One region of the Bacillus swezeyi genome, then DNA from elsewhere that is predicted to be linked to it. Evidence: predicted binding sites of a transcription regulator. Region 1 holds the regulator's gene; the other holds the start of a gene.
The links. Region 1 encodes Rex, which represses fermentation and respiration genes when NADH is low (regulators of the CRP and FNR family bind a similar motif). Its sites were predicted from a motif close to TTGTGAAATATTTCACAA; they were not measured.

Region 1 (5,637 bases):
GGTTTGTCGGCTCATCAAGAATGAGAAAATTGCCTTTTTGAAGCATCAGTTTCGCAAGTGCGAGCCGTGCTTTCTCTCCGCCGCTTAAAGCGTGTACCGGCTTTAACACATCATCTCCAGAGAACAGAAAGTTGCCGAGACAGGTTCGGATATCTTTCTCATTCATTTCCGGATAGTCGTCCCAAAGTTCGTCAAGCACGCGTTTTGACGAGGTCAGCTCAGTCTGTTCCTGGTCATAATAGCCGATGGAGACATGTGAGCCTGTCGAAATCGATCCCGTTACAGGCTTCAGCTTCTGAACCAGCGTTTTTAACAGAGTGGATTTGCCGATTCCGTTCGGGCCGACGAGCGCCACGCTTTCCCCGCGCGCAATATGAAAAGCCAATGAGCGGAGGAGCGGGGGCTGATCCTGATAGCTGATCGTCAAATCCTCAACCCGGAGCACATCGTTTCCGCTTTGTCTTGCAATGTCAAAGCGGAAGGACGCCGACTTTTCATCTCCCAATGGTTTGTCCATGACTTCCATTCGTTCAAGCTGTTTTCTTCTGCTCTGCGCGCGCTTTGTCGTTGAAGCCCTGGCTAAATTGCGGTCGACGAAGTCCTGCAGCTTGGCGATTTCGTCCTGCTGCTTTTCATAAAGCTTCGTTTCTTTTTCAAGTTGTTCCGCCTTCATTTTAAGATAAGAGCTGTAGTTTCCGCTGTATTTTTTGCTTTGGGATCGGGAAATCTCATAAACCTGGTTGACAACTTTATCGAGAAAGTACCTGTCATGGGAGACGATTAAAATCGCTCCGCTGTAGTTTTGCAAATATTGCTCCAGCCATGTCAGCGTGTCGATGTCCAGGTGGTTTGTCGGTTCATCGAGAATGAGCAGATCCGGCTTTGTCAGAAGCATTTTTCCGAGAGCAAGCCTTGTTTTTTGCCCTCCGCTCAAGTCCTGTACGCGGGCCGAGTCGTCAAATCCGGCAAATCCAAGCCCGTGCATCACTGATCTGACTTCAGCTTCATATTGATAGCCGCCTTTGTCTTTAAACTCCTGCTGCAGTCTGTCATATGTTTTCATTAAGGATTCCAGCTTGTCTGGATCAGCGTGCGCCATTTGTTCTTCTATTGAACGCATCTCTTTTTCCATCTTTTTCAGAAAATCAAATACCGACAGGAGCTCTTCTTTAATTGTCAGCTTGGAATCAAGCCCTGAATGCTGATCAAGATAGCCCATCGTCAAATCCTTCGGCTTGATGATTTCTCCTTCTTCATAAGACAGCCGTCCGGCAATAATTTTTAAAAAAGTAGATTTTCCGGCACCGTTGCGTCCGACGATTGCAATCCGATCCCGTGATCTGACTTCCAGCTTTATATTCGTTAAAATAGAATCGGCTCCAAATGATTTTGAGAGCTGATTGACTTGTAAGATCATCATGATATTTCACCTCTTGTTTGCTAGTTTAAGTGTAGCCTATCAGATAGCAGTCAGCAAACAATTAAGCGGGGTCTGGAAGATTTTAACCAAAAGAAAAAGACAGAACGAAGAAAATAGTGTATGATCGTTATAAGGAGAGTTATGATCATGAATGAATTTACACACTTTAATGAACAAGGCAGAGCCAAGATGGTTGATATAAGTGAAAAGGGAGCTTCAGTCCGCACTGCTGTGGCCATTTCAAGCGTGTCAATGAACAGAGACGTGCATGAAAAAATCAAGAATCAAGAAATGGGAAAAGGCGATGTTTTGGCAGTGGCGCAAGTGGCCGGCATCATGGCTGCAAAACAAACATCAGTTATCATCCCGATGTGCCATCCGATTGCCCTCAAGGGAGTCGATATTGCCTTTCAATGGGAGGAAAAAGAACAGAAAAGCATTTTGCACATTCAGTCTAAAGTCAAGACAAAAGGGAGCACAGGTGTGGAAATGGAAGCGTTAACTTCTGCTTCCGTATGTGCGCTTACCGTCTATGACATGTGTAAAGCGGCGGATAAGGGAATGGTGATAGGCCCGACCTGTCTTGCAGAAAAGACAGGCGGAAAAAACGGTGACTATAAAAGGGAAAAAGCTGATGTAGACATGGAGGATCGCTTATGAACATGGATCATTCAAAAATTCCGCAAGCGACAGCGAAGCGGCTGCCGTTATATTATCGTTTTTTAAAAAACCTTCATGCATCCGGGAAACAGCGTGTATCATCCGCAGAACTGAGCGATGCCGTAAAGGTCGATTCCGCGACAATCCGCAGGGATTTTTCGTACTTTGGCGCGCTCGGTAAAAAAGGGTACGGCTACAATGTCAATTATCTGCTGTCCTTTTTCAGAAAGACGCTTGATCAGGATGAAATGACAAACGTAACGCTCATTGGCGTGGGAAATTTAGGGACAGCCTTTCTCCATTACAATTTTATCAAAAACAATAATACTAAAATTGCAATGGCTTTTGATATCAATGAGCACAAAATCGGGACGGAAGTTGGCGGTGTTCCCGTCTATGACTTAAACAAGCTTGAAGAGCATATGACAGATGATATACCCGTCGCCATTTTGACGGTTCCGGCCCAAGCCGCGCAATCCATTACAGACAGGCTTGTTGCGCTGGGCATTAAAGGCATTCTTAATTTTACGCCGGCTCGTTTGAATGTGCCGGAACACATTCGGATTCATCATATAGATTTGGCGGTTGAACTTCAGTCACTCGTGTATTTTCTGAAACATTATTCAATGAATGAAAAGTAAAACGGGAAACTTAAAAATAAAGGAAAGGGGGCAGGCTTTATGCCGATCGGTCCTGGAAGCTTTATTTTAATCGTCGTGGTGGCGCTTTTGATTTTCGGCCCGAAAAAACTTCCCGAGCTTGGAAAAGCGGCGGGAAATACGTTGCGGGAATTTAAAAATGCAACAAAAGGGTTAGCAGATGACGATTCCGATAAAAAGAAAGAAGATCAGTAGGATAGGATGACATTTATGAAGGGAAAAGAAATGTCGCTGGTAGAACATATCACAGAACTTCGAAAACGGTTCGTGATCATTTTTTTCTTTTTTGCCGTTTTTGTTGCAGCAGGCTTTTTTTTGGCAAAGCCGTTGATCATTTATCTGCAGCAGACGGATGAGGCGAAACGGCTGACGCTTAATGCGTTCAAGCTGACAGACCCTTTATTTGTGTATGTGCAGTTCGCCTTCATTATCGGCGCTGTCTTGACTTCGCCGCTTATTTTATATCAGCTGTGGGCTTTTATCAGCCCGGGGCTGTATAAGAAAGAACGCAAAGTGACGCTCAGCTATATTCCGGTATCGATCATACTCTTTTTAGGCGGCATTGCCTTTTCTTACTTTATTTTATTTCCGTTTGTCGTTGATTTTATGACGAGAATCTCCGATGATTTGCATGTAAATCAAGTCATCGGAGTACATGAGTATTTTCAGTTTCTGCTGCAATTAACGCTTCCTTTCGGCTTATTGTTTCAGATGCCTGTGGTCATCATGTTTATTACAAGGCTCGGACTGGTGACGCCCATGTTTTTGGCAAAGATCAGAAAGTATGCTTACTTTGTTTTGTTTGTCATTGCGGCGCTCATCACACCGCCCGAGCTTTTGTCTCATTTAATGGTTTCAGTGCCTTTATTATTCCTATATGAGGTCAGTATCGTGATTTCCAGAATATCTTACAGGCAGGCGCAAAAAACAGTTATCCAAGAGGAAAATCAAGCGTTTTTAAAAGACCAAATCAAATAAAGAGCCATCCTCATATTCCGAGAATGGCTCTTTTCTATCAGTACAGGGTTATTGATCTTTTCGTTTCAGTTTGCTCGACAAGGCGAACATTTTAAAGGAAATGCTGATATTATAGGCAGCGAAAAGCATCAGAAGAATGGTGTAAAAAGACCACATGTTTCCCGGTGAGGTAGCTGCCAGATATGTAAACAGCACGCCTGTCAACAAATAAATCAATCCCCAAAACTTAGGGCTTCTCATCATAAAAATCCTCCAATAATCAACTGCAATTTCTCCAATCGCTCCAAATATTCTTCAATCGGCCCTCGGAAAGTCTGCAGCAAGACAACAAGCGTATTCATGGCGACATGGGCGAAAATGGGAACGATAATCCGGTTTGTCCTGACGTATAAAAAGGCGAATGTGAATCCCATTGCCGTGTAGATTAAAAGGTGTGAGAAATCCATATGGACAACCGAGAAGATCACGGAACTAAAGAGAGCGGCGATGAAAAAATTAGTTTTTTCGTAGATCGCGCCGAATATAATCTTTCTGAAAATGATTTCCTCAAGGATCGGACCGAACACAGAAGAGACAAACATCATCAGCGGCAATGTGCTGATGATTTCCATGATGCGCTGTGTATTTTCCGATTCCGGGTTGACCCCGAACAAGTTCATTTCGATCGAAGCGGCAATCGATTGGGCAAACAGGGCAAGAAAAACACCGCCGACAGCCCATCCGATAGATGCTCCAACAGATGCTTTCGAACCGTTGCGAAGCGTTGTTTTCGGCACCGTCCTCAGGATCAGCAGCACGATGACAAGGCAGAGGGGAAAGGCGATGACCGACCACACGCCTGTCAGTGTAAGCTTTGCTTCGGCGGGCGCCATGCCTCTTCCCACGCCCAAAAAGTACAGCAGGGGAAGGCCGACAGCAGCCGACAACTGCATGAGGACATATGTCAAAATAATAAACCAATATTGTTTTCTCAAGCCGTATGTACTCCTTTTCTAAAATGTAATACAGACTATGTTTATTGTAACACACCTCTTTTTAAATTATAGGGCGATAAGGATGAGCATTAAAAAATGTAAGCGCAAAAAATTTTAATCTTATCACTTGAAATTGCCTGGGAGATTCTTTATTATAATAATTGTGTTAGCACTCAACAGATGCGAGTGCTAAAATTACATATGAAAATATTGAGGAGGTTGTTTCATTGTTAAAGCCATTAGGTGATCGCGTTGTCATTGAGCTCGTTGAGTCTGAAGAAAAAACTGCTAGCGGAATCGTACTTCCTGACTCCGCAAAAGAAAAACCCCAAGAGGGTAAAGTGGTTGCTGCCGGTTCAGGCCGTGTATTAGAGAGCGGAGAGCGCGTTGCATTAGAAGTTAAAACAGGCGACCGCATCATCTTCTCAAAATATGCAGGTACCGAAGTGAAGTATGAAGGTACTGATTACTTAATCTTGCGTGAAAGCGACATTTTAGCTGTTATCGGCTAAGACATAAATAAAATCAAATCTTTACACAATCCTGAGGAGGTTTGAATAACATGGCAAAAGATATTAAGTTTAGCGAAGAAGCCCGCCGTTCAATGCTGCGCGGTGTAGATGCATTGGCGGATGCAGTAAAGGTAACTTTGGGACCTAAAGGACGCAACGTCGTTCTTGAGAAAAAATTCGGTTCTCCACTTATCACAAACGACGGTGTAACCATCGCGAAAGAAATCGAACTTGAAGATGCTTTTGAAAACATGGGTGCAAAGCTTGTTGCTGAAGTTGCGAGCAAAACAAACGATGTGGCCGGTGACGGTACAACAACAGCGACAGTTCTAGCCCAGGCGATGATTCGCGAAGGTCTTAAAAACGTAACAGCCGGAGCCAATCCTGTGGGCGTCCGTAAAGGAATTGAGCAGGCTGTTGCCGTGGCGGTTGAA
Region 2 (5,637 bases), 1.7 Mb from region 1:
GCGATTGCCGGTATGTTTATCGGGTAAGCATGATAAAAGCTCCCTGCACATATGTGCAGGGAGCTTTTATGTATGAAAAACGGGGGATAATCATATTGTGTCCATCCGTTCCAGCTTTTATACTAAAAGAAATAAAAATGTTGGAGGCCGCTATGAAGTTTTTTCGTTTTACTAAAATGCACGGTTTAGGAAACAGTTATATATATGTCAATCAATTTGAAGAGAACCTTCCGGAAGAATTGTTATCGCAATTGGCTGTCAAAGTGTCTTCAGTTTATACGGGAATCGGTTCTGACGGAATGATTCTCATCTGTCCTTCTGATCAGGCGCCGGTCAAAATGCGGATTTTCAACAGCGATGGATCTGAAGGCAAAAACTGTGGAAACGGCTTGCGCTGTGTTGCGAAATACGCTTATGAACATAAACTGGTAAAGGAAAAATCCTTTTTCATTGAAACATTGTCAGGCTTTGTGAAAGCGGAAGTTGAAGTGGAGGACGGGAAAGTCGTTTCGGCCACAGTCGACATGGGCGAGCCGCGGCTCCTTAAATCGGATATGCCAATGTTCGGGGAGCAGCACTCACAAACGATCAATGAACAAATGAATTTTGGCGGCCATGAACTGAAAGGCACTGCTGTATCCATGGGAAACCCCCATATCATCTTTTATTTAGACGATATTGAAGAAGCCCCGCTGACAACATTGGGGCCGCTCATCGAAAAACACGAGAGGTTTCCGGAGGGCGTCAATGTCGAATTTGTTGAGGTGGAAAATGCGAAGGAACTGCATTTCCGCGTATGGGAAAGAGGTTCAGGGATTACTCAGGCGTGCGGAACAGGTGCCTGTGCTGCTGCGGTTTCCTCTATTCTGAACGGCTTTGCCGAAAGAGAGACCGACATTACCGTTCATCTTGCCGGAGGCGATTTGATCATCAACTGGAAAAACGACGGCCGCGTGATGATGACAGGCCCGGCTGAAATGGTATGTGACGGCGTATTTTTTATTTGAAGACGGTCTGTTTGAGAAATACCGGATTCACATTTATAATAAAGGTAGACATGACAACTAGAGGAGGTGCTTTGTCATGAGCGAAAAAACAGTCACGCTTACAGAAGCGGCTGCCCTTCATATTAAAGAGATGATGAAGGAGCATGAAGAAGAAAATGCTTTCTTAAGAATCGGTGTAAAAGGCGGCGGGTGCAGCGGCCTTTCATATGGCATGGGGTTTGAGCACGAAAAAAATGAAGATGACAGCGAGTTTGTTCAGCATGGAATCACAATGCTTGTCGATAATGAAAGCATTGCTATCATGAACGGAACGGTCATTGATTTCAAACAATCGATGATGGGCGGCGGCTTCACCATCGAAAATCCAAACGCCATCGCGTCATGCGGCTGCGGCTCTTCATTCCGCACGGCAGCAAATGCCGGCAAGCCTGAAGAGTGCTGACATACGAAACCCGGTATGAATGAACCCGTTATGATGGAAAAACGATTAATAAACGCCTTTCTTAGCGATGATTCATCGTTTGAGAAAGGCGTTTTTATTACTCGTTAAATTGGCTGACGGGAAACTGAGACATGCGGGTCATTTCAACGAGCACATTGTGGAAAGCGGTTTTTCGAAATCCATAGGGAAGGCCGGAAATGGTTTCTATCCGCGATGACATTCTATTGGTGAAATGTTTGTCATAAAACCCGAATAGATAAGAAAAAGCAGCCGCCCCGCTCAGGGTTCGAGCAAGGCTTTTGCGATTGGATGTTTTAAAAAGAGGTGTTTCTATTTTTGGTTAAATATGCGGTGAAGATTGCTCGTATTGTTGGTGATTGAGGTTAGATAGCGGCTTCCGCTCTCCATTTCCTGATTGCAGAGAGGGCATAAAGGACGTTCACTGCTTGTAAAGTTTTTTCTCATCCATCCGTTGCAGTCCTCTGCTGTACATTCCCACGTATTGATATCTTCTTTTGGCAGGGGTTCCTGATTTCGATTGTTGTAGTAAGACATAACGTCACTTCCTAACAAGGGTTTTTTTAGCATTCATTTAAGAATATTTTGTGAATCTTAAGACATTCTATTCGTTTATTTGTTATTCTATACTGGACAAGTTCTTTTAGGAACGAAAGCCCAGAAAGGAAAAGGGATCCAAACATGGAAGAAAACATAAACTGCAGAAATTGTAATGAGCTTATTCCATACCGCTCTAAAGTATGCGAGGCATGCGGGTGTGAAAAGCCGCTGCCAAAAGCGCAAAAAATCAAAGACCGCATCGTTTTGACCGCTGCAGGTATGGTTGCCGTTTTGACGATTGTGCTGATTCTGGGAACCATTTTCTCATATATGAATATCATTTAACAAAAAGGAGCCGCTTGCAAGGCTCCTTTGTTTTATTTATTTTCAAACATGCTCGTCGAATGCAGCGGCTGAACGCGGGCTTTAGGATCCATATAAGCTTTGGCGTTGTTTACCGCGGTCGGAGCTTCTCCAAATCCGCTTGCAATCAGCTTTACTTTTCCTTCATATGTGCAGATGTCGCCAGCGGCATAGAATCCTTCAATATTTGTTTCCATCGTCGATTTGACGACGATCGAATTTTTCTCAATGTCAAGCCCCCAGTTTTTGATCGGGCCGAGAGATGAAACAAATCCGAAGTTGACAATGACATCATCGACATCAATGACTTCTTTTCTTTCTCCCTTGACTTCTTCAATGACGATCTGTTCAATTTGATTTTCTCCGATCAACTCAGTCGGTACAAACGGCGTTAACACGTTCACTTTAGAGTTTCGCAGGTTTTCGACGCTGTGTTCATGAGCGCGGAATTTATCGCGGCGGTGAATGATCGATACTTCTTTCGCGATCGGCTCAAGCATAAGCGCCCAGTCTACGGCAGAGTCTCCGCCTCCCAATACGGCGACGCGCTTGCCGGCGAATTTATTCATATCATCGATAAAGTAATGGAGGTTCGCATTTTCATATTGAGCCGCTGATTCCAGCTCAAGCTTTCTCGGCTGGAACGCTCCGTTTCCGGCTGTAATAATGATTGTTTTTGAGTAGTGAATTTCTTTGTTTGTCACAAGCTTAAATATACCGTCCGCTTGCTTTTCAACGCTTTCGACAGCTTGCTCAAGACAAACCGTCTGATCAAATTTCGCCATTTGGTCTTTTAAATTATCGACAAGCTCCTGAGCGCGGATTTTAGGGAAGCCGGCGACATCATATATATATTTTTCCGGATATAAAGCGGACAGCTGGCCGCCGAGCTGCGGCAGGCTTTCGATTATTTTGACGCTCGCTTGCCGCATACCGCCGTAAAACGCGGTAAACAAGCCGACAGGGCCGCCTCCGATAATTGTAATGTCATATACTTTTGAGTCTTCACGCATGAAAATAATGCCCCCTAAATGAAAATTGTTCTTAACTATATCATATCACATAAAATAAATACGAGCGCGTCTGTTTTTTCAAGGGATCTTGGGGAGGAGACTCCGCTGTTCCTAAAAGCATGTCGCCAGCGGCATATTCAATCTTGAAAAACCAAATGTGAATCGCTATGATGTAGTTGTGAACAATTTGTTAATTATTTATGAATATTATGCGTCAATCTGCTGAAAAAACGGTCCGTTTTTCAGGGCTCTAAAGTGAAGGATTTCACAAACTTTTTTTCATAAAAAGCCGGCAACAGGTTGACAATAACCAAAAGGCTATTTTCAAACCGGCTTAGAGTAAAATACAGAAAAGGTGGATGTGATTCCGTTGAATAAGCCAAAAGTAGTAGTGTTAGGTGCAGGTTATGGTGGATTAATGACCGTGACGAGACTTGTCAAAAAAATCGGTATCAATGAAGCAGATATTACGCTTGTCAATAAGCACAACTATCATTATGAGACAACCTGGATGCATGAGGCAAGCGCAGGTACACTTCATCATGACAGATGCCGCTACCCAATTAAAGATGTCATCAACACGTCCCGCGTCCGTTTTGTTCAGGATACGGTGAAGAACATCAATAAAGAAGAAAAAAAGGTCGTCCTGGGAACCGGTGAGATTGCATACGACTACCTCGTCGTCGCATTGGGAGCTGTCCCTGAGACCTTCGGAATTTCCGGACTGAAAGAATACGCATTCTCCATTTCAAACATTGATTCCTCCCGTCAGCTTCGCGAGCATATGGAATATCAATTTGCGACATACAATACAGAAGCCGAAAAACGTCCTGAGCGTCTGACGATTGTTGTCGGAGGAGCGGGTTTTACAGGAATAGAATTTTTGGGTGAACTGGCTAACCGCATACCGGAATTGTGCAGGGAATATGATATTGACCGCCAGCAGGTCCGCTTAATTTGTGTGGAAGCTGCGCCGTCTGTACTGCCTGGCTTCGATCCGGAGCTTGTCGATTATGCTGTCAACTATCTGGAAGGAAAAGGCGTCGAATTCAAAATCGGTACTGCCGTAAAAGAATGCACACCTGACGGCATCTTCGTCGGAAAAGACGACCAGACTGAAGAAATTAAAGCAGGTACGGTTGTGTGGGCAGCCGGTGTCCGCGGAAATCCGGTGATCGAGGAATCAGGCTTTGAAAACATGCGCGGCCGTGTCAAAGTGAAACCTGATCTTCGGGTTGATAGCTTTGATGACATTTTCGTCATCGGCGACTGCTCGCTCGTCATCAATGAGGAAATCGACCGTCCATATCCGCCGACAGCGCAGATTTCAATGCAGCAGGGCGAAACTTGCGCGACAAATATCGCCGCATTGATCCACGGCAAAGAAACAGAAACATTCAAATTTGATAATAAAGGCTCTGTCGCATCGCTTGGCGAACACGATGCGATCGGTGTGGCTTTGGGCAAAAAAATGACCGGAACTTCCGCGTCCATGATGAAAAAAATCATCGACAACCGTTCGCTCTACCTGATTGGCGGACCGGGTCTTGTGCTTAAAAAAGGGAAATTTAAATTTTTCTAAGATCACCAGCTAAAAAAGAGCTTGCAGCGGGTGCTGCAGGCTTTTTTATTTCATCCCTAAATCTTTAAAAACAAAAGAAAAAGGAAGAAATCCTCTTCTTTAAGCGCTTACATCAAATAATCCGTCATATTTTCTGACTTTATCATTGACAATCTTCATGGTAATATTATCAGAAAATTAAGAAAAAGGTGTGTATCTGATGAAGACTTCTTCGACCCATCGCTCTGAATCATCCTGTACATTTTGTTCAGGAAAAGGCTATTTTCAGCTGCTGCTCGGCGGTTCGGAAACGTGCAGCAACTGTCAGGGAACCGGAAAAGACCGCTAAAGCCGGCTTTCCAATGATTGACTCAAGTTCCTTCTCCAATGTACACTAAAAGGGGTTACTTGGGGGTGGAAGGCTTTGATAAGTTTACCAGTTGTGATCATATCGGTTGTCTTGTTTTTCGTGCTGTTTTTCGGGATCGGCTTTTTGCTGAACATGCTGCTCAGGATGTCCTGGATTATGGCTGTCATTTATCCGATTGTATGCCTTTTCATTGTGAATAAAGAAAAATGGATTCGCTATGTAGAGGCTCCGGGAGAGGCCTTTTCAGGGCTTTTTGACAGAGTGGCTTCTTTAGCTGCAGCGGATATCTTGATTTTAGCAAGCGGAATGGCCGGGGCCCTTCT

Region 2: a site for Rex is predicted at 3,637-3,654, ahead of yumC (ferredoxin--NADP reductase 2). Genes of this name have one in related genera too.

What each region holds. Positions count from the first base shown of each region.
Region 1 covers NZ_CP133085.1:749,094-754,730, forward strand. Annotated here, with positions in the region: gene RBH91_RS03460 (ABC-F family ATP-binding cassette domain-containing protein) at 1-1,420, opposite strand, end outside; gene moaC (cyclic pyranopterin monophosphate synthase MoaC) at 1,568-2,080, shown strand; gene RBH91_RS03470 (redox-sensing transcriptional repressor Rex) at 2,077-2,721, shown strand; gene RBH91_RS03475 (twin-arginine translocase TatA/TatE family subunit) at 2,761-2,934, shown strand; gene tatC (twin-arginine translocase subunit TatC) at 2,941-3,717, shown strand; gene RBH91_RS03485 (YdiK family protein) at 3,766-3,957, opposite strand; gene RBH91_RS03490 (CPBP family intramembrane glutamic endopeptidase) at 3,957-4,691, opposite strand; gene groES (co-chaperone GroES) at 4,919-5,203, shown strand; gene groL (chaperonin GroEL) at 5,254-5,637, shown strand, end outside.
Region 2 covers NZ_CP133085.1:3,588,449-3,594,085, reverse strand. Annotated here, with positions in the region: gene RBH91_RS17910 (NupC/NupG family nucleoside CNT transporter) at 1-27, shown strand, start outside; gene dapF (diaminopimelate epimerase) at 153-1,007, shown strand; gene RBH91_RS17900 (HesB/IscA family protein) at 1,084-1,449, shown strand; gene RBH91_RS17895 (cold-shock protein) at 1,780-2,004, opposite strand; gene RBH91_RS17890 (hypothetical protein) at 2,149-2,352, shown strand; gene yumC (ferredoxin--NADP reductase 2) at 2,385-3,383, opposite strand; gene RBH91_RS17880 (NAD(P)/FAD-dependent oxidoreductase) at 3,748-4,965, shown strand; gene RBH91_RS17875 (YuiA family protein) at 5,165-5,293, shown strand; gene RBH91_RS17870 (YuiB family protein) at 5,369-5,637, shown strand, end outside.